DNA from 4 places in the Paenibacillus sp. FSL W7-1332 genome. Region 2 is predicted to be linked to each of the others. Evidence: riboswitches for the same ligand, from Rfam matches in the RefSeq annotation. Region 2 holds a riboswitch; each other region holds the start of a gene.
The links. Region 2 has a riboswitch for thiamine pyrophosphate ahead of MKX98_RS28490 (ECF transporter S component). Riboswitches for the same ligand answer to the same signal wherever they lie in the genome.

Region 1 (4,811 bases), 1.3 Mb from region 2:
GTTGAATGTTCTGCTTAGATCGTTCATGCCCCCAACCTCTTCTACCTGGAAGGTGAAGTCGCCTTTAGCGATTTTGGCAGAAACGCTGGAGATTTCCGCAAAGGAGTTAGTAAGCGTTTTCTCAATAAGACGAGAAAGAGGAAAAGTAAGACCTGTTAGTACCACCACGATGACCACGCCAATGATTGCTTTACCCATTAGAATAAACGCAAGCAGCATTGGAACCGCAAACAAAGTGGCAATGAGAAAACAGGCTGCAGTAATTTTTCGTGAAATAGGGAGTCTGTTGAACCATGCCATAAGAATGAGTCCTCCTCAACAACATAGGATATATTTACCATGATTATAGCATCGACGGGCAAAACTAGATAGAACGAATTGACAAAAAGTGTTGGATTAGGTCGAAAGAACTGAAAATGAGGAAAGAGAGGGGATACGTAGCAAATATGCGAATCCCCACTTGATGCATAGATGTGAAAAGGTTCTATTTTACTGCCCGGAATAAGGCGGAAGCGAGATAATCGGTATTATCCAGAATCATGCGATCATGCTTGAACAGCGTTTCCCAGAGCGCAACATCGAACAGGAGTCCTTTATCGCGCTGTTCAAATGTATCCAGATGACGTGTCTGCTCTTCCTTTAACTGCTCATTGAAGTGATTGTACTCCAGAATTTCTTCCTGTTTAAACCCGCAAGCCAAGAGGGATTCCTCCCATTCTTCTCTCATCATCAGATTAGGTATTCCGAAGAATTCGAGCAGTTCCTGAAGCTTTGCTTCCGGCATGGGCTTATCTAGCAGTAATTCTCTGTCCAGCAGGACGCCTCCGCGATCCAGAACGCGGTAATATTCGGGCAGCGACTTCGAAGTATCCGTAAATACGGTAACAGACTCGGCCATGATCAGATCAAATTGATTGTCCTCGAAAGGCAATGCGCATACATCGGCTTGATGGAACTGCACGTCGATTTCCATCGCTTCGGCTCGTGCTCGTGCTTTTTTGATCATATTTTCGTTCAGATCAATAGCTGTCACTTGATACCCCATCTCTGAAAGATGGCATGCGGTTCTGCCAGTTCCGCACCCCACCTCCAGAATGCGGCTGCCCGGTTGAATGGGATAATTCTTCAGCATTCTGAGGGTTGCCTCGAATCCTCCCGGGTGGGCACTGCCCATGCCTAATTTAGAGAGCATATGAATGTAGTTCATCTCATCTATCCCTTCTTCCCTTGTCATCAACATGAGGGTAATCGTTTATTTACCATATGATTCAGGTACGTTTAGGGTTTTAGCTGAATTAGATATTTTGAGCCCTTTTTTCGGGAGGATCAGAGTCATAATGGAGGAAACGTCATGAGGATGGAACCGGTAGAGGCAGCGGAACGCGTCATTCAACACGATTATCCCGACTGTTTGCTTGCCGTGCTTGGCGGCAGCGCGAGCAGAGGCGAATATAATGAACAATCCGATTTGGACATTATGGTCCTTGAACGAGAGGGTCATGATTTCAGCAGGAGGACGATAGAGGCGCATGGATGGATCGCGGAAATCTTTATATTGTCTTTATCCTCCTATCGCGAATATTTTGACGAGGGAGTGATCGCGGCGAATCCGTCATTTCAGCGGATGATCGCAGAAGGGACGGTGCTGCGCCTTATGCCCGAGGGGGAAGAGGTGCGGACGGAAGCCCAAAGCGATTTGGATTACGGACCTCTGCCCTTGACGATAACCGATATTAACGACTACCGTTATGTGCTAACCGAGTACATGCTGGACTTGAAGAGTCCCCGAAGCGATGGTGAAAAATGGTTTACGGTGCACAAAATAGCCGCGATTCTCTGTGATTTTGTACTTAGGGTGAACCGGGAGTGGACGGGTGAAGGGAAAACGCTGTTCCGCCTGTTTAACCGCTTTGACACAATTTTAGGAGAGCGATTGGAAACAGCGCTCGCGGCGATGTATCGCCAAGATGATCCTTCTGTTCTAATGGCATTTACCGAGGAAATGCTCCGTCCGTACGGAGGGAAACTTCTCATCGGTTATGAGGAATAAAATATCGATGCCAATAGATAAAGAGAGGTACATTAGCCGTGACGCTAGCAAGGCGCAGGAAATACTATAATAGTGTGATTACATCACGGCATACTTTAAATCCAGGAGGGGATCTTCATGAGCGGAGTATATGGCGGCGGTGAATATGGCAATTCAGTAGGAATTATTTTGGTTCTCTTTATCCTGCTCGTAATCATCTTGAGTGCTTGGGTTTAAACCGTCAAGATTCTTGGCAGTAGTGACAGAAAAGCCCGGCGCATGCCGGGCTTTTGTCTGCCTCAATCGAACTCAATTCGATGCGGCTTTAACCGAGGGGCTGTGAGCGGACACCACTGCAGTCATGACCAGATGGCTGCTGTCGGATTGGATCGCATGCAAAAACGCCTCTTCAAGAGACCCGAACACCCGGGATAAGGAACCGTCCAACCGGCTGGCGTAATGAACGCTTCCGGCGAACGTACCGGCTGCCTTCGCACGATTTACTTCACCGTAGATGACATCCATGTAGTTGTCCGTACCCATGGGGTAAAGAGCGAATTGGCAGGCAGTCTCCATATCGGCATGTTCTCCGATGTCGTTGTTCAAGCGGGTTGAATCCTCAGTCATATATACATCGGCGTCCGTATCTCCGGGGCAGCCAATGGAATAAGTGCCATTAAAAACAGTGTGCACGCCACTCGCCGCAGCATGGGCGAATATCGCTCTTGTAACATCAAAGACATGCTCTGCACGTCCACGAATACAAGTGCTCACATCGTCTGTCTGAATCCACACCTTTCCCGCATCCACAGATTGCAGCGCGCCCAGGATGACCTCCACAAACCGGTCTGTCATGGGAAATACCGAGAACCGGCATCCGACGATCCGGCTGGTTCCGCAAATAAGCTCATTCATTTCATTTCCTCCCCATTATATAAGTCCACGCAAAAAAACCGCACCCCATGAAGAAGGTGCAGTTATGCCTACGAAAAGAAATAAACATAAATGCTACACTTCCCCACGCTAGTATGACCTAGATCGGGTGATAAGGGTTAACGGCAGCCCGCCGTCTCTCAGCACATGGCACCCCTAGTACAGCCAACATCTTATGTAGTTGGTTACCGCAAGATTTGCCCCGGAGCTTCATGTTACCGTAGAAGTTCGAGGGTTCTTACCTGTGTAATTGTATCGTTTTGCCATCGGTTTTTCAATCTTTGCCCATTATAAAAAAAACCGCCTGTCCCATTTGCAGGAACTTAGGGAGGCGGCTTTTTTCATCTGTTTGATTAGTTATATACTTTCACGCGATCTTCAAGCGGTGCAAATTCTTTTTCGCCTGGTTCAGCAACCGGCTTACCGAAAGGCATTTGAGCAATTAGCTTCCAGCTTTCCGGGACGTTCCATTCGGCTTTTACTTTTTCGTCGATCAGCGGGTTGTAGTGCTGCAGGGATGCGCCCAGACCTTCTGCTTCAAGGGATGTCCATACTACAAATTGCAGCATGCCGTTGGATTGGTTGGACCAAACCGGGAAATTGTCGGCATAAGCGGCAAAGCTTTGTTGCAGCCCGGCAATGACGTTATTGTCCTCGAAGAACAGTACCGTACCGTAACCAGCGCGGAATGAAGCCATTTTGTCGGCAGTGGATTTGAATGCTTCTTCATCGCCAACAACTTCCTTCAGGATGCCTTCCGTGATGTTCCACAGTTTATCGTGCTGTTCGCCAAGCAATACAACGACGCGTGCACTTTGGGAGTTGAAAGAAGACGGAGTATATTTAACCGCTTCGTTTACGATTTCCTGAATACGCTCGTCCGAGATAACGGATTCTTTGCTAATCCCGTAATAAGAACGGCGATTTTTGAGTGCAGCTGAAAAATCTTTAGACATTGAAAAAAACCTCCTGGTGTAATCGAATTTGCATACGCCTGATTAGAAGATGTCCCTTACTACAAGCAAATATGCATTTTTCGTTATTAGCCATAAAACCAATTATTATTCCACATTAACTTACGTTTAGTTAGAAATAATAATTCTGTTAGGATATTAATATAACTTAGAGGAATTGTCAACGAATTTATATAATTTTTCTTATCCATTTAATAAGAATTGAAACAGTCGTTTTTAGAGAAGTCTCATTATTGCAGAAGCTGCATTAAAGGGAGACTTAACCAAAGTGTGATTCTGTCCTGAGGATAAAAGCTATGTCTCCACCTAACTTCATATTATGAACAATTCATGAACAAAATATACTTGTATGAACAATTTAATTGATTTTGATTCTCAATTATACTTGTCGAGCCAGAATGAGGATGATATAATGCATATCAGAACGCGATTGATAATCAATCTCAATGAGAATGGTGACGAAAATTGCATGATCCCGGGTATTTAGAGACATACGCATAGAAGGAAGAGCCATGAAGATTAGATACTTATTTGCAGCCGTTGTGGTACTCTCGATAATCTCATTATTTATTGGAGTTAAGGATATCTCGCCACTGCAATTGTTCTCGATGACAGAACAACAACAGCATATTATGCTTGTCAGCCGGATTCCTAGGCTTGTCAGTCTCATATTGGCGGGTGTCAGCATGAGCATCTGCGGATTGATCATGCAGCAGCTCAGCCGCAATAAGTTCGTATCGCCCACCACGGCAGGTACGATGGACTCTGCCAGACTGGGGATATTGGTAGCCATGCTCGTCTTCACGACAAGCGGACCGCTTATCAAAATGCTTGTGGCATTTGTATTCGCTCTGGCAGGAACCTTTATCTTCATG
Region 2 (4,811 bases):
CCAGGCTTGTGGCAAACATTGCGTCCATGTCCAAACCGAGGTTCCGCTATACGCTGCCCCGAGGTACGCGGCTGACCGCATGGATCAAGGGCGTGCTGCCGGATCGGCTGTTTCAGCGGATCGTTTATCGGATGCTGGACAGGCGTTAATCATTCATGCAGCGAATGATTCATGGCCTTAACTTGTCATGCGATGCTTGGTGAAGCTTGTTAAGGTGAATGGCGTTACCCTTTTCTGGTTGGGGACGGGTGTAGCAAACCAAGCAGCTCTCCCATCTTCACCTTGGAGCCGGGTTCCAGGTCACCGCGCGGAGTAAACGTGCCGTTCTCTGTCAGAAGCACGACGGTAGAGCCGAATTCAAAGTACGCGAGTTCATCGCCGATCTCGTATTTCTTCACGTTCTCGTCAGCATAACGGATGCTGCTCACGTTCATGGCTCCGACCTTCACGACGGCAACTTCGCCGAACTCATGCGCAATATAGGTAATGAGGCGCTCATTACGGCTGAGCACATGCCGGATATGGGTCATCGCAAAATCGTTCACGGGGTAAACGCGTCCCTTCAAATGCTCGCTTTCCGCCTGAACACCGGTTACCGGGGAATGAATGCGATGATAGTCGGTTGGGCTTAAATACAATACAAATGCATAACCGTTGATGTAGTTTTCCATTCTCGGTGATTTGGCGAGCAGCTCGCTCAGGGTATAATCCTGTCCCTTGACGCTCAGAATGGTGCCGGCATTAACGGCGCACATCGCCGAAATCGTGGCATCGACGGGGCTTACCATGGCATCGGCGGTGTCGTCTATGGCGCGCAGGCCTATTTTTAACCGGCGGGAAAAGAATTCGTTCAGTGAGCGGTATTCGTGGATTTCTTTCTCCGCTTCATGCGCCGGGATTTGATAAATTCGTATGAATGCAGGTATTAGATGACGGCTCAGCCGGCTGTGGGAACAATGCCCCATGATTCGGGACAGCCACTTGCGGGAGGACAGCTCAGTCATCAGACGCAGCAATTGTTTAGCCATGTCATTCTCCTTTGTGCATAGGTGTCAGCAATAAACGTTGGTGGAAAAGCCAATCACTCTGATATTGACATAGAATGAGCTGGAAATCAATAAATAGCCATTTTTGAAAAAAGGTTCTTGCTAATTGGAGAACGAATGTGTATTTTAAGATTAACATGAAACCGAATAGGGAATACGGGGGCTTGAGTGAATCAGGCTGAGATTGCAGCTGTTATCCGCTGTTGACCGTTAATCTGAACTGGGTAATGCCAGCGTAGAGAATATCCGACCCTGCCTACATAGGGCCTATTTTTCCGTCTGCGCGTTTTCCAGACGGTTTTTTGTTGTGTTTATACAAAAATAGAGGTGGAGAGGGGAATGTGTGGTTATGGGAACATCTGTGCAAGAGAAGTTGGGGGTTCAGCCCCGAAAAGGGCTGCGGTTAAGCGATATTTTGGTGACGGTGTTGGTATCGCTGGTGCTTGGCGTCATTTATCACTTCTGGGGTTCGGTTTACAATCTGTTAAAACCGCTGTTCTTTGAAGCGGATGAGTTGTTATACGGAATGTGGTTCGCTGCAGCCACGCTTGCTTACTTGCTAATCCGTAAGCCGGGAGTGGCCATCATTGCGGAAGTGGCGGCTGCCCACGTGGAAGTGCTGTTTGGCAGCGGCTGGGGATTGACTCTGCTGCTGTATGGCCTCATTCAAGGACTTGGGGCAGAATTGGTATTCGCGGCGTTCCGTTATCGGAGCACCTCGGCGTGGACGCTGGCGATTGCCGGAGCAGGCGCAGCCATCGGATCGATGATCATGGACTTCTATTACAGCTATACCGATGACCTGCAGACGTGGATGTTCCTGGCCAAATACGGTATGCGGGTACTCAGCGGTGCCGTCATTGCAGGCCTGCTCATGCTCTTGCTGGCCAAAGCCTTGGACCGCACGGGCGTCACATCCCTGCTGCGTCCTGCGTCGAAGAAGGATTACGAAGCACTGGATGATCCGCGCCATGTCTAATGCCACGGTTAGCCTGGTTCCGGCTCAGTCCGCTGAGATGGTTTCGGAACCGGCCGTGTATGTGGAGGGATTGCGTCTGAAGTATCCGGGCGAGGAGCGACTGATGTTCAAAGACCTCTCCTTCTCGGCTGTCCGCGGGGAGAAGGTGCTGCTGCTCGGTCCGAGCGGCTGCGGCAAATCCACGCTGCTGCAGGTGCTTAGCGGGATGATTCCCCGCGCAACGGAGGTGCCGATGAAATGCGAGTCGCAGCTGGTTCCGCGCTCTTGGGGGTATGTATTCCAAGATCCGGATACCCAGTTCTGCATGCCGTACGTGGATGAAGAGCTGGCTTTCGTACTGGAAAATCTAAGTGTCCCCCGCCATGAGATGAAGGAGCGGATGCAAGCGGCGCTCCGCGAGGTGGGGCTTGATCTTGAGGAGCTTCATATGCCGATCGGGCATTTGTCCCAAGGCATGAAGCAAAGGTTAGCGCTGGCTTCGGCTCTGCTGCTGGAGCCGGAGGTGCTGTTCCTTGACGAGCCATCTGCCTTGCTCGACCCGGAAGGAAGGGAGCAAATCTGGTCGGCGGTGAAGGCCGTATCGGAAGGGCGGACACTGATCATCGTGGAGCACCGGATCGAAGAAATGGCCAGATACGTGGATCGTGTCGTGCTGTTCAGCCCGGATGGCGTGATTCTGGGCGAAGGTCCTCCGGCAGCGATATTCGCAGAATTCGAGCGGAAACTCCAAGCCTATGGAATCTGGTATCCCGGCGTATGGGATGATTATGCGCAGACCCGGGCGGGCAGAGAGTTGTTTGCTCCGGTCGATGCGCTTGGCAATGAGCGGGGTAATCTCCTGCATGAGGCTGCTCCGCCGTATGCTCAACGTGGGGAGCCTGTCATTCAACTGGCGAATTTCAGGGGAATGAGATGGGATAAACCGGTCATCACTCTCCCTTCGGCCGAGGTGTTTCCGGGACAATTCATTGCGGTGGTAGGGCCGAACGGAGCAGGCAAAAGCTCGCTGCTGCTCAGTTTGATGGGGCTGCTTCGCGCCGAAGGGACCTATATGCTCTGCGGGGAAGAGGTCATTCAGGGCAAACGCAGGAAGGTGCGGAAGAAGAGAGAGCAGCAGCTGCGCCAAATCGGATTCGTGTTTCAGAATCCGGAGCTTCAATTCCTGACGGAGCGCATCGGCGATGAGGTGGTTTACTCGCTGCTGGTGGATCATGTGCCGCCGGAGGAAGCGAAGGCGCAGGCCGAGCGCTGTCTTGAACGTTTTGGACTGAATGGCTTGGAGGCCAGGCATCCGTACCAGCTGTCGACAGGCCAAAAGCGCCGCTTGAGCGTGGCTACGGCCATGGCAAGACAGCCGTCCGTCCTGCTTCTGGATGAGCCGACCTTCGGACAGGATGCGCGGAATACATTCGCGATTCTGGAGATGTGCGAGAAGCTGCGTCGTGCGGGAACCGCCATTCTCATGGTGACGCATGAAATGGAGATCGCGCAGCGGGTCGCCACACATATATGGGAAATACGGGAGGGACAGCTGACCTCGAGCATGCCTTCCCCGCGCTGGTCTGGCGGGATTGAATCCCGGCAGGCGGCTAAGGGAGCAAACGGCGCTGCAGGCCCTCAAGGTACCTTAGCCGCGGCCGATCATCGCCTCACGGGGGTGAACGCATGAACATATGGAATCCCGTGCGGATCACTTGGCTGCACCGGGCGAATCCGGTGGTGAAGCTGGGTCTGATCTGTGCGCTGTTTTTCATGACGGTGTTAACCCATGATCTTGATTTTGTTTTGTATCAGGCGTTCATCTTTATGGTCTGTCTCGTGGTGCTCAGCGGGGTGAAACCGTGGAAAATGCTGTTGTTCTTCATTCCGTTTCTGCTTGCCTTCATATCGTCCGCCTCTTCCATGATGCTGTTCGGTAAGGGAGAGACGATCTGGTGGGAGTGGGGGTTGTTCCGGGTATCGGAAGAAAGCTTCTACCGGGGGCTGCATTTGGGCTTTAAGGGAATTGCCTTTGCCTCGGAGGGGCTGCTGCTCGTGACGACAACGTCCTCGGTGGATTTATTCTACAGCCTGATGCAGAAGCTGCGGCTGGCGCCCAAGTATGCTTACAGCTTCATGGCTTCAATCCGGCTGCTGCCAATGGTATGGGAGGAATATGTGATTCGCCGCCAAGCCTTGAAGGTACGAGGAGTCCGCCCGATTCGCGGGATTCGCGGCATGGTGAAACGCGCAGGATTGTATATAGTGCCGCTGCTGGCACAGAGCATCCGCCGGGCCCATCGGGTGGCCGCCGCGATGGAGGCCAAGCAATTCGACGGCGATCAGGCGAAGTCCCGAACGTATTATTACCCGTCGCGTTATTCACGCTATGATCTTCTGGTTATCGGATTGCTTGCAGTTGCGGCCGCTTTCGCTTATGCCGCATCCGGATATTTTCCATGGTTCGGCATTGGCGACGTGCGGTTTGATTAAAGGGTTGGTGAAAGCAAAAAGAGTCTGCTTACGTTACGTAAGCGGGCTTTTTTTGTTATGAGATTTAAAGTTAAGCTAACTTCTTCCCCGTTATATTTAAAAAATCATGTCTGGATTTCATGCTGATCGAGGCGTTATAATACTGATGGTACCAGAATAGTATTTATGGTACCAGAAGGGGAGTTAGTTCACTTGCGCGAGCGAATATTGAATGAAACGATCCGCTTAATTCAGCGGCAAGGATTTACGTTTACGGTCAGTGATCTGGCCCGCGTCCTTGCCATTAGTAAACGGACGATCTATGAGCACTTCTC
Region 3 (4,811 bases), 2.7 Mb from region 2:
GACGTAAACAAAAAAAGAGTGCCGAAGAAATTCGACACTCTTGTTCATGATCCTTATCATGACCCTCTTACATTTTAAAAAATTCATTCGGTTGCACAGCGTATCTTTCCTATAAAAGCCTCCACAGCCTCTCGCGCCGACTCCGCTCCCGTCACGGCGGATATCACGGCGACGCCATCCGCACCCGCCCCCATCACTTCCTCCACGCGCTCCACGGTAATCCCGCCAATCCCAACAATCGGCAGGTGGATGCCAGCTTCGCGCATTTCTCGAAGGATCGCTGGGCCTTGCGCAGCCTTGGCATCATCCTTCGAGCGGGTCGGATAGATCGGGCCGATACCAAGATAATCGGCGCCGTGGAGAATGGCGCGCCTGGCTTCCTCAACAGAATGGGCCGAGACGCCCAGTATCCGATTGCCGATCCGCTCACGTACCGAAGCCGCAGATTCATCATCCTGGCCGATGTGCACGCCGTCGGCGTTCAGCTTCAGTGCCAGCTCCACATCATCATTGACGATGAAGGGTACGCCCGCTTGGCGGCACTGATCCTGGATCCGGCGAGCCAGCCGGATCATCGGCTCGCCAACAAGTGCGCCCTGTCCCTTCTCGCGGAACTGGACCATGGTCGTGCCGCCGGCCAATGCATCCTGCACGACCCGGCTTGGCTCGACGATGCAATTCACGCTGCCAAGTACGAGGTACATCCGTAGATGCTGCCTCATCATCTCGGGTGTCACTCTGCCCGTCATCGCAGCACCTCCTGATGGCGGCGACGATACGCCCAATGATTCGTTGGGCCGTGTCCCTGTCCCAGGTTTAAGCCGTCCTCAATGGCCGCCTGGATGAATATGCGCCCGTTCTGAATGGCATCGAATGCGCTCAAGCCTTTGGCCAGGCCTGCGGTAATCGCGGCAGAGAAAGTACAGCCGGTACCATGCGTATGAACGGTATGAATTCTTTGTCCATATAATTCTGTAAAGGCGATACCATCGTATACGAGGTCCATGACTGGAGGACTGTCGGGATTACCGAATCTGTCATCGTTCTTGATCATGGGGGAGCGTCCCTCATAAAACTCCCCGTTATGGCTGGCGGTTCTTGTTTGGCGATACGTACTTTCGGACTGAGACAACTCTTCCTGCTGGGTACCCGCCGCCATAGCTGATCCCCTGTCTCTTTCGTGATCCGCAACTTCACCGCCGCGGGTCATTCCCTCGTCATGACCGCCTTTGATCACAACGATCTTGGGCCCCAGATCCTGGATACGTCTCGCCGCTTCCTTCCGATCTTCCTTCGTGCGGATACGCATCCCCGCCAATACTTCGGCCTCCGGTATATTGGGGGTGACAATTAACGCCAGCGGCAGCAAATCCTCTCTTAAAGCCTGCACTGCTTCGCTTTGCAGCAGCTCTGCTCCGCCCTTGGCGATCATCACGGGATCCACAACGACCTTCTCCCAGCCGAATGCCCGGATCCGGTCAGCAGCCAGGCGAATGATCTCGGCATTGAACAGCATGCCTGTCTTCAATGCATCGACTCCGAGGTCCGAGCCAACCGCTTCAATCTGCTCCGCAGCTGCTTCGGGAGGCAGCGGATAAACGCCGTGAACCCCCAATGTGTTCTGCACCGTGATCGCCGTAATCGCTGACATGCCGTATACGCCGAGCTCCTGGAAGGTTTTCAGATCAGCCTGAATGCCGGCACCGCCGCCGCTGTCAGACCCCGCAATCGTCAGTGCCCGAGGAACGTGAGACTTGCTGCTCATCGTGCGCCACCTGCAGTGGACGCTTCCGCTTCCCGAACAGCGGCATAGCCCTCCAGCGAGCCCGGATGAAGCTTTGCCAGCTCATCCAGGAAAGCAATCTGGAAGCTTCCCGGTCCCTGGTCCGCGGTTCGCTCTGCAGCTCTCGCCGCCGCGGCCCCGTAGAAGGCCAGGCCCGCCGTACCGGCAAGCAGCAGGTTTGCTTCCACTGCGGCAAAGGCACCCAGCACCGAGGTCAGCAGGCACCCTGCGCCGGTCACCTTCGTGAGCAGAGCATCCCCGCCGGTAATGATACGTACTTCGATTCCATCGGTAATCACGTCCTCTTCACCGGTAATGGCCACGATCGTGCCTACTTCGCGCGCAGCCCGCACGGCCAGCTCGGCATGATCACTGCCCGTGCTGTTGCCAGCGTCTACGCCTTTGATCTCGCGGGCCTCCCCGACAAGGTGAGCGACTTCAGCCGCATTCCCGCGCACGAGCGATACCTTCACTTCGCTTAGAATCCGCAGTGCCGACTCCGTCCGAAAACGGGTCGCTCCCGCACCGACCGGGTCCAGCAGGACCGGCACGCCGTGTGCGTTCGCCGATTGTCCGGCTATGATCATCGCATCCACAAGCTCGCGGTTCAGCGTGCCGATGTTCAATACGAGCGCGCCTGCGATGGCGGCCATATCCGCCACTTCCTCCGGCGCGTAAGCCATGACCGGCGACGCGCCCAGCGCGTACAAGCCGTTAGCCGTAAAATTCGTAACCACCACGTTCGTCATGTTGTGAACGAGGGGGCTCGTCTGCCGTACCTTTGTTAAAAGCGCCGAAACTTCATTTTCCCATGTATGCATATGAATCAGCCTCTCTTCGCTATATTGGAATTTATGAGCTAGTTAGGTCTCCTTACAGCACCGCAGCCTGCAGCGGCACCGGCCATTCCTCCTGCTTATAAGCCATATCCCAAAACATATACTCCAGCTGGCAGCTCAGCATAAAATGCTCCTTCATCCGTTCTCGCTCGGCTGCCGTCGCACGCTCCGCCCATTCATCGACACGGCTGCAGAACTTGGCTGTCGCGTCTTCCCCCCGGTTGCCGTAGAAATAAATCCAGTCGTAGAACGGATGGGATTCATCCGGCTTCACTTCATCCAGCAGCTTGCGGCCAATCTCCAGGTAGGTCCACGGGCAAGGCAGCAGTACGGCCATAATCTCGCCCAGACTGCCCTCATGCGCCACTGTAAGCATATGACGGATATAGTGATGAGCGGACGGAGCCAGCGGATAGCCTTGAAGCTCTTCGTAAGTCACCCCGGCGGCTGCGCAAAAATTCTGATGCGGATGCACCTCGCTATGCAGGATGAATGAGATTTGTTCGTTAAAGGTCGCGATCTCTTCCCGGCTGGTCGATTTGGATATGGCGATGCCGTAAATTCGCATGTAGGCGTTCAAATACTCAAAATCCTGCTTCACATAGTGGATCAGTTGTTCCCGCGCCAGTTTTCCCTCGGCAATGCCTTTTACAAAGGGATGATCGAAGATTGCTTGAAAAATGCCTCCCGCCTGCTGACGGAGCTCTTGCGTAAAACTCATTTTTGTCCCCACCTCCAACATATTGAAGAGCAGGAAGTCCATAAGACACGACTTTCCAGGCAACGCTAAAAAGCCGCCCCGAAAACTGGAGCGGCTTCGTCAACAAGCCCGAGTGCGCCAAAAACGCACCAAGACCTTATATACGAAGGCTCCACTTTCCTACGCTAGTACGAACTAGATCAGGTTCAAAGGGTCCAAGATACGCTCTTGTCTCAGCCGCTAACGGCTCCCCTAGTGGACTTCCTATTCTTTTGTCTAATACTGTACATAGGTTTGTAGATGCTGTCAAACGTTAACGGTTCGCGGACAGAACCCCACGAGCGAAATCTTCCGTGATCGGTGGATCATGATGTTGTACGGTGGCAGAGGTCTTTCGCGAATAAAAAACGCCGGCTAACCGGCACTTGTTTCAGAAACACTGACACTTGGTTGTCATGTATTCCCCTACATAATGAGTACATAAACGTTATTCAAAAAAATGAAGTTTAAAGGAGCGAGTTTTTTTATGACGAACCCATCAAAAGCGGTTAACCCCATTCCGGATGGCTACACCTCCGTGACACCATGGATTATCTCAAGAAACTCCGCAGCGCTGATTGAATTCCTGGAGCAGGCTTTTCAAGCCGAAGAGTTAGCCCGCGTCTATGTTGGCGATGGTGTCATCGGCCATGCCGAGGTGCGAATCGGGGATGCCGTCGTCATGATGTTTGACGCGAAGCCGGAATGGCCGGATAGCCCGGCGTACCTCCGCTTATATGTTGAGGATTGCGATGCTGCTTACCAGCAAGCGCTCACCGCAGGAGCCGTCTCGGTGACGGAGCCAACGAGTTTGTTCTTCGGCGACCGGGTGGGACGGGTACGGGACCCGTTCGGCAACTTATGGTGGATTCAGACGCGAATGGAGGACCTGACGCCCGAGGAGATGGAACAACGCGCCCAAGACCCGGATTACATGAAAGCAATGACCTATGTTGCCGGAGCGGAAATCGTGGTGAAGATTTCGTAACAAGGTGAAGTGAAGCAAAAGCGTTATTTCAGGGAGAACATGGGTGGTTCGGTTCCCGGGGGTATGCGTGGATGGCTGTCGATTATGATCGATGTAGGGACCGGGTAACTCAGAGTAGCTATGGTTTAGAGGTAGAAACTGGGTGAACACAGAGTATGTAGCTGCTGCTGGGATTGGTGCTACTGCTGGGCTTGGTGCGACTGCTGGGATTGGTGCGACTGCTGGGATTGGTGCGACTGGGATTGATGCTACTGGGATTGATGCTACTGGGATTGGTGCTACTGCTGGTATTGATGCTACTGCTCGAGGGCAAGCGGACTGAGGATACGTTATTTAGCTGAAAAGGCGCAATTTTCGAGAGCTCACGGACACCAGATACGCTATTTCTAGAATATGATGGTAAATAGGCACCTTTTTGCGGTAATAAGAGATCCTGTGTCCGTTAGATTTAAGAATCGGGAC
Region 4 (4,811 bases), 2.0 Mb from region 2:
CGGTAAAAAATCATTGGTGAATGCGCGGTCCGCGTCAAGTTCCTTCTCCAGCAGCTTACGCTCAAACATCCAGTCTGCATATCCCGACCATACTTCGGCTTTCTGTTCGCCCCAGCGGGATGCATCATCCTGATAACGGGGGCTCAACCATTTCTGGCTGGCGAGAACCAGTTCGGCATCCAGGTCAGGAACCGCCTTCGTAAGCAGAGCTGCGGCATCTTCAGGATGTTGAATCGCATAGTCGTATCCTTTTGAAGTCGCCCGCATGAACGCTTTGATAAGCTCGGGGTCCTCCTGGATCAGCTTCTCGTTCGTCACGATCACTGGTGTGTAATAATCAAGCTGCTCGGAGTAGTCCTTCACATAAATCATGTCAAGCGGTTCATTGCGAAGCTCGGCTTCAATCCCCGTCCAAGCATAGAAGATCCAGGCAAAATCAATGTCGCGTTTGACGGCCGTAAAATAATCGGCATCGCCCATATTGACCATATTCACCTTGCTGACATCGGCGCCATCGATCTCCATGATGGATTTCATGACGGCCTCCTCCACAGGCGAGCCCCAGCCGCCATAGGATTTTCCTTCAAAATCGCCTGCCTTCACGATGCCTTTGTCCTTGGGGGCGGCAAAGCCGGACGTATTATGCTGAATGATCGCTGCAATGGAAACGAGCGGCAAGCCTTGGGTTCTGGCCAGCGTTACGCCTTCCTGATAACTGATGCCAAACGGCACGTTTCCGGATGCGACCAGCGTATCCGTTCCGCCTGCTCCCGGCTGGACGATCTGGACATTAAGCCCTTCTTCCTCATAATACCCAAGCTCCTTCGCTGCATACAGGCCGGTGTGATTCGTATTGGCGGACCAATCGAGCATCAGCTGCACGTCACGGAGTTTCCCGGAAGTCTGACTGCCTTCACCTTCGGCACCTGTCTTTTTGTTCTGTCCGTTTGTACCGCATCCGGATGCGACCATCAGCAGGACGCAAGCGAGAAGCAGCGGAATCCATCTTCCCTTCTTCATCGTTTCTTCTCTCCTTTAAGTTCTCTTTCTATTACCTCGCAACTCCACAAAAAAAACGCCCTGATGATATCAGGACGCATGACGGCGTAAGTGTATACCACGGCAAATAAATAGCTGCCGCAAACATGGGCTTCCTACGCTGGCATTACCCAGATCAGGTGTAAGGGTCAGTATCATATCGGATACACTCTCAGCCGGCTATATCCCAGCTCCCCCGGTATTTATGAAGTTTTGATCATTACATCCGCTATTATAGTCCTAACACACCAGACCTGTCTAGTTCGAAGGAGCGCGAACGAGGCAGGTCTTTGCTCAGAACACTTGCCATGGGAAGGATTAATTAATCCTATGAACCTTTCACGGAATAAAGGATTTGAATAAGGCTTCTATATTGAGGTTAGCGCTGGAAGAACTCAATCCATTCCCCTTCGGGACCATGCACGAAGAAATAACGGAAACCATTCGGGAGCGTCACGATCTCCTCGTCCAAGTGAGGAACGTCAAGTCCTTGAACCCGGGCATATTCCTCTTCAATGTTATCCGTGCTGACTGCAAAATGATGAACGGTGCCCTCCGCTGGCAGCGTGTCGCTGTATCCCTGAATAAGCTCGACTTCCGTCTCGTTGCTGCCGTTAAATCCGAGGAACGCCAGCTGGATGACGCCATTCGTATGGGTCAGGCGATCCTTTAGTTCTAGTCCGACTACGGATGTATAGAAGGCGATTGTAGCTTCTAGGTCCCGGACAACAATACCAACATGATCTAATCGTTTCTGTGACATGGTTCAACACCCTTTCCGATCCATATGAGATATGACTGAAATATTATCACATAATCCCTATACGTCAAGTGGGAGTTGTGTTCATGCAGGGCTGATACAGATGATTTTTCTTTCATTTCCTCATCTTTACTTTTGGGTGGGTAAAAAGTATCATGAGAAATAGAAAGATTAATTCAAAAGACCTAACATATGAAAGTGATCCAGCTTACCCTTTGGCCGAGGAGGAATGCTTATGAGTCCAACTCCAGCAGATCATCTGTGGATTCGACTCGCCATGATATATGCATTCATTCAGATCATGATTGCTCTGTGGATGCCTGAGGCTTTATCGCTTCAGCGTGTTCTAGTCATTATTCCTCCTGCAGCCGCCTCCGTTTATTTAATGCGGATTAGTCGGCGTTATGAGGTTCATCTTCGCAGGTTTTGGCTTATTGTGAGTCTCGGATTAATGGGGGATGCAGCGGCACGAATCATTCACGCTTGTTATGTTTGGTTTGAAAAAGAGAGCGCTTTCTCGCCGATCCTAACCCACTTATTCTGGGGACTTGAACTCATTCTGTTCGCAAGTTCTCTCATTTATTTATTCCGGCATGTTCAAGGTTCGTTTCGGGGGCTCCGGTTTATGCTGGATATCGTGATTGTTGGCATAGCCGTCATGACAGTAGGGTGGGAATATTTCATCAAGCCTGAGCTTCAGGGTCTGGCCCATGAGGCAGTATGGGGAAACCTTTGGGTGGACATGCTGTATCCCCTGTGCGCAATGGTACTTATTTTTTTTACGCTGGTGTTGTATTTTAATACCGGACTGTTAGGGAAAAGGGCGGCCATTCTGTTATGTCTAGGCGGAAGCGCATATATTGCCGGAGATGTCCTGTACATCTATCTCGTTGATCTGATGGGTATCGAGGTTCGTTCCTATCTGTATCCACTCTATACGATATCGGTATTATTCATTAGTTTCGCAGGTGGGCAGTCCGCTCCTAATTCCCGTAAACCATCCGTTGGCGAGCGGGAGCCGCGTTCAGTCGGAAACCTGATCGTAAGGTACCTGCTTCCCTACAGCGTGCTTGGCGGGATGTTTGCCCTTATGGCGCAGCGGTTTGGAGGGTGGACTGGACTGTTTACCGGCCTATCCCTGTGCGTGATCCTGATTCTGTTCAGGCAGATTTTAATCCAGTTCGAGAACGATCGCTTGTTTGACCGACTGCATGAGAGTCTGATGCAGAGTGAAGCCCTGGCACATCGTGATGATCTTACGGGGCTGTATAATCGCCGTTATTTTAATGCAAGGCTGGCGAGTTCGCTGAAGGAGGCGGACCTCGCAGCTTCCCGTGTAGGCTTGCTGTATATGGATATGAACCGTTTCAAACGAGTCAATGACCGATACGGCCACCGTGCCGGCGATTTGTTGATACGAAAGGTTGCAGACCGGCTTCAATCTCTTGAATCCAAGGGAGTTTTGGTTTCCCGTTTAGGAGGAGACGAATTCACCGTTATGATCCATCCGGCTGGTGAGGATCAGGAGCTGATCTGGATGGCGGAGGAGATTTGGACGATGCTTAGCGAGCCGTACGAATTGGAAGGGCATGAAGTTCGAACCACGCCGAGTATCGGCATTGCGGTTTATCCGGATCATGCCAGAAATGACCAGGAGCTGATTGGTCGCGCCGATGCCGCGATGTATGCGGCCAAGGAACGGAACGCCCCTTGGCATTTTGATGTGGAGCGGACGATGCTGCTGCAGCTTTTGGATCAAAAGGTTGAGTAGATCAAGCATGACCATAATATTGACAATACGTTGTTAAAAGCAATATAAGTCGATTTTTGTAGAATTTGGCGTAATCATTGCACGAATCTTGCGCATTTCTCTTAAAATAGGTCATAAATTCGATATAAAATCCATAAAATGCAAAGAAATCATATTCAAAATGCCGATAAGAAGCATAGTGAGAGCTAGCTTGCCAAGGAGGACGAACATGATTTGCGACAATTGCAGCACCTTTGAACCGATTGAGGATCAGGGGACCATTCATATGAAGCCTGCAAGTGGAGAGCTTATTCAGTTGCTGGCAGTGAACGGCTACGCGGTACAAGAGAACAATGAGGGTTGTGCTGTAAACTACAAGGTACGCGCGGACCTGATCTCCATGATGAAGTGTCTGCAGCCCCTTCCGCTGAAGATTCGTCAAGAGCTGTCCTTCTGTGTTACCGACGGAGAAGCTCCGCAAATCCGGCATTCGTGGACCCCTATGCAGAAGTTCGAACTGCAGATGGAGCATTACGATATGGTAAGTATCATTTTACATAAGCAGTTTACGAGCTATATGCAGCCCATCGTGGATTCATCCGAGCAGATCGTTGCCTACGAATTTCTCCTTCGTCCGGTAGATGGGGGAGCCAGGTTCCAGCCGTATGAGCTGTTTGAGACAGCCCGTAAAACCGGATTGCATGCATTCCTGGACCGGGCGGCACGAACCAGTGCCATTGAGACCAGTGCCGAGTGGCTTCCCATCGGCGTGAAGCGATTCGTGAACTTCCTGCCATCCTCCATATATGATGCGCAGATGTGTCTAAGCCACACCTTCCATACCATAGACAGGCTCCATCTGGATCCGAGGGACTTCGTATTTGAGGTTGTGGAAACCGAGAAGATTGATGATGTTGAGCATTTGCAATCGATTTTCGAGGTGTATCGCAGTCATGGAATCTCGGTAGCCATGGATGACGTTGGTGCAGGTTATTCCACATTGGAGCAGATGATTAAGCTTAAGCCGGATTATGTAAAGATCGACCGAAGTCTGATCGACCATTGCGATCGTAATCCCGGGCAGCAGGAGCAACTCAAAATGATCACGAACAAGGCTCATGATTTTGGGGCCATGGTGCTGGCTGAAGGCATTGAGAGACGGGAGGAGTTTCATTTTTGCCGAGATATCGGGATCGAGCTCTCGCAGGGGTATTTGTTTGGGAAGCCATCTGAACGGCCTCCGCGTGATCCCCATTCTCAACT

Region 1: linked by a shared signal. The riboswitch ahead of MKX98_RS22540 (Ykof family thiamine-binding protein) and the one ahead of MKX98_RS28490 (ECF transporter S component) in region 2 are both predicted to bind thiamine pyrophosphate.
Region 3: linked by a shared signal. The riboswitch ahead of tenA (thiaminase II) and the one ahead of MKX98_RS28490 (ECF transporter S component) in region 2 are both predicted to bind thiamine pyrophosphate.
Region 4: linked by a shared signal. The riboswitch ahead of MKX98_RS03135 (ABC transporter substrate-binding protein) and the one ahead of MKX98_RS28490 (ECF transporter S component) in region 2 are both predicted to bind thiamine pyrophosphate.

The regions. Positions count from the first base shown of each region.
Region 1 covers NZ_CP150209.1:5,016,882-5,021,692, reverse strand. Annotated here, with positions in the region: gene MKX98_RS22560 (methyl-accepting chemotaxis protein) at 1-300, opposite strand, end outside; gene MKX98_RS22555 (class I SAM-dependent methyltransferase) at 485-1,192, opposite strand; gene MKX98_RS22550 (nucleotidyltransferase domain-containing protein) at 1,352-2,050, shown strand; gene MKX98_RS22545 (YjcZ family sporulation protein) at 2,168-2,266, shown strand; gene MKX98_RS22540 (Ykof family thiamine-binding protein) at 2,339-2,944, opposite strand; TPP riboswitch at 3,028-3,130, opposite strand; gene MKX98_RS22535 (nitroreductase family protein) at 3,316-3,918, opposite strand; gene MKX98_RS22530 (ABC transporter permease) at 4,449-4,811, shown strand, end outside.
Region 2 covers NZ_CP150209.1:6,276,919-6,281,729, reverse strand. Annotated here, with positions in the region: gene MKX98_RS28500 (SDR family oxidoreductase) at 1-149, shown strand, start outside; gene asd (archaetidylserine decarboxylase) at 225-1,028, opposite strand; TPP riboswitch at 1,193-1,305, shown strand; gene MKX98_RS28490 (ECF transporter S component) at 1,396-2,025, shown strand; gene MKX98_RS28485 (ABC transporter ATP-binding protein) at 2,018-3,694, shown strand; gene MKX98_RS28480 (energy-coupling factor transporter transmembrane component T) at 3,691-4,497, shown strand; gene MKX98_RS28475 (TetR/AcrR family transcriptional regulator) at 4,690-4,811, shown strand, end outside.
Region 3 covers NZ_CP150209.1:1,419,877-1,424,687, reverse strand. Annotated here, with positions in the region: gene thiE (thiamine phosphate synthase) at 84-749, opposite strand; gene thiD (bifunctional hydroxymethylpyrimidine kinase/phosphomethylpyrimidine kinase) at 746-1,765, opposite strand; gene thiM (hydroxyethylthiazole kinase) at 1,762-2,604, opposite strand; gene tenA (thiaminase II) at 2,657-3,343, opposite strand; TPP riboswitch at 3,483-3,586, opposite strand; gene MKX98_RS06135 (VOC family protein) at 3,849-4,349, shown strand.
Region 4 covers NZ_CP150209.1:735,435-740,245, forward strand. Annotated here, with positions in the region: gene MKX98_RS03135 (ABC transporter substrate-binding protein) at 1-1,020, opposite strand, end outside; TPP riboswitch at 1,135-1,246, opposite strand; gene MKX98_RS03140 (VOC family protein) at 1,418-1,801, opposite strand; gene MKX98_RS03145 (GGDEF domain-containing protein) at 2,034-3,569, shown strand; gene MKX98_RS03150 (EAL domain-containing protein) at 3,778-4,811, shown strand, end outside.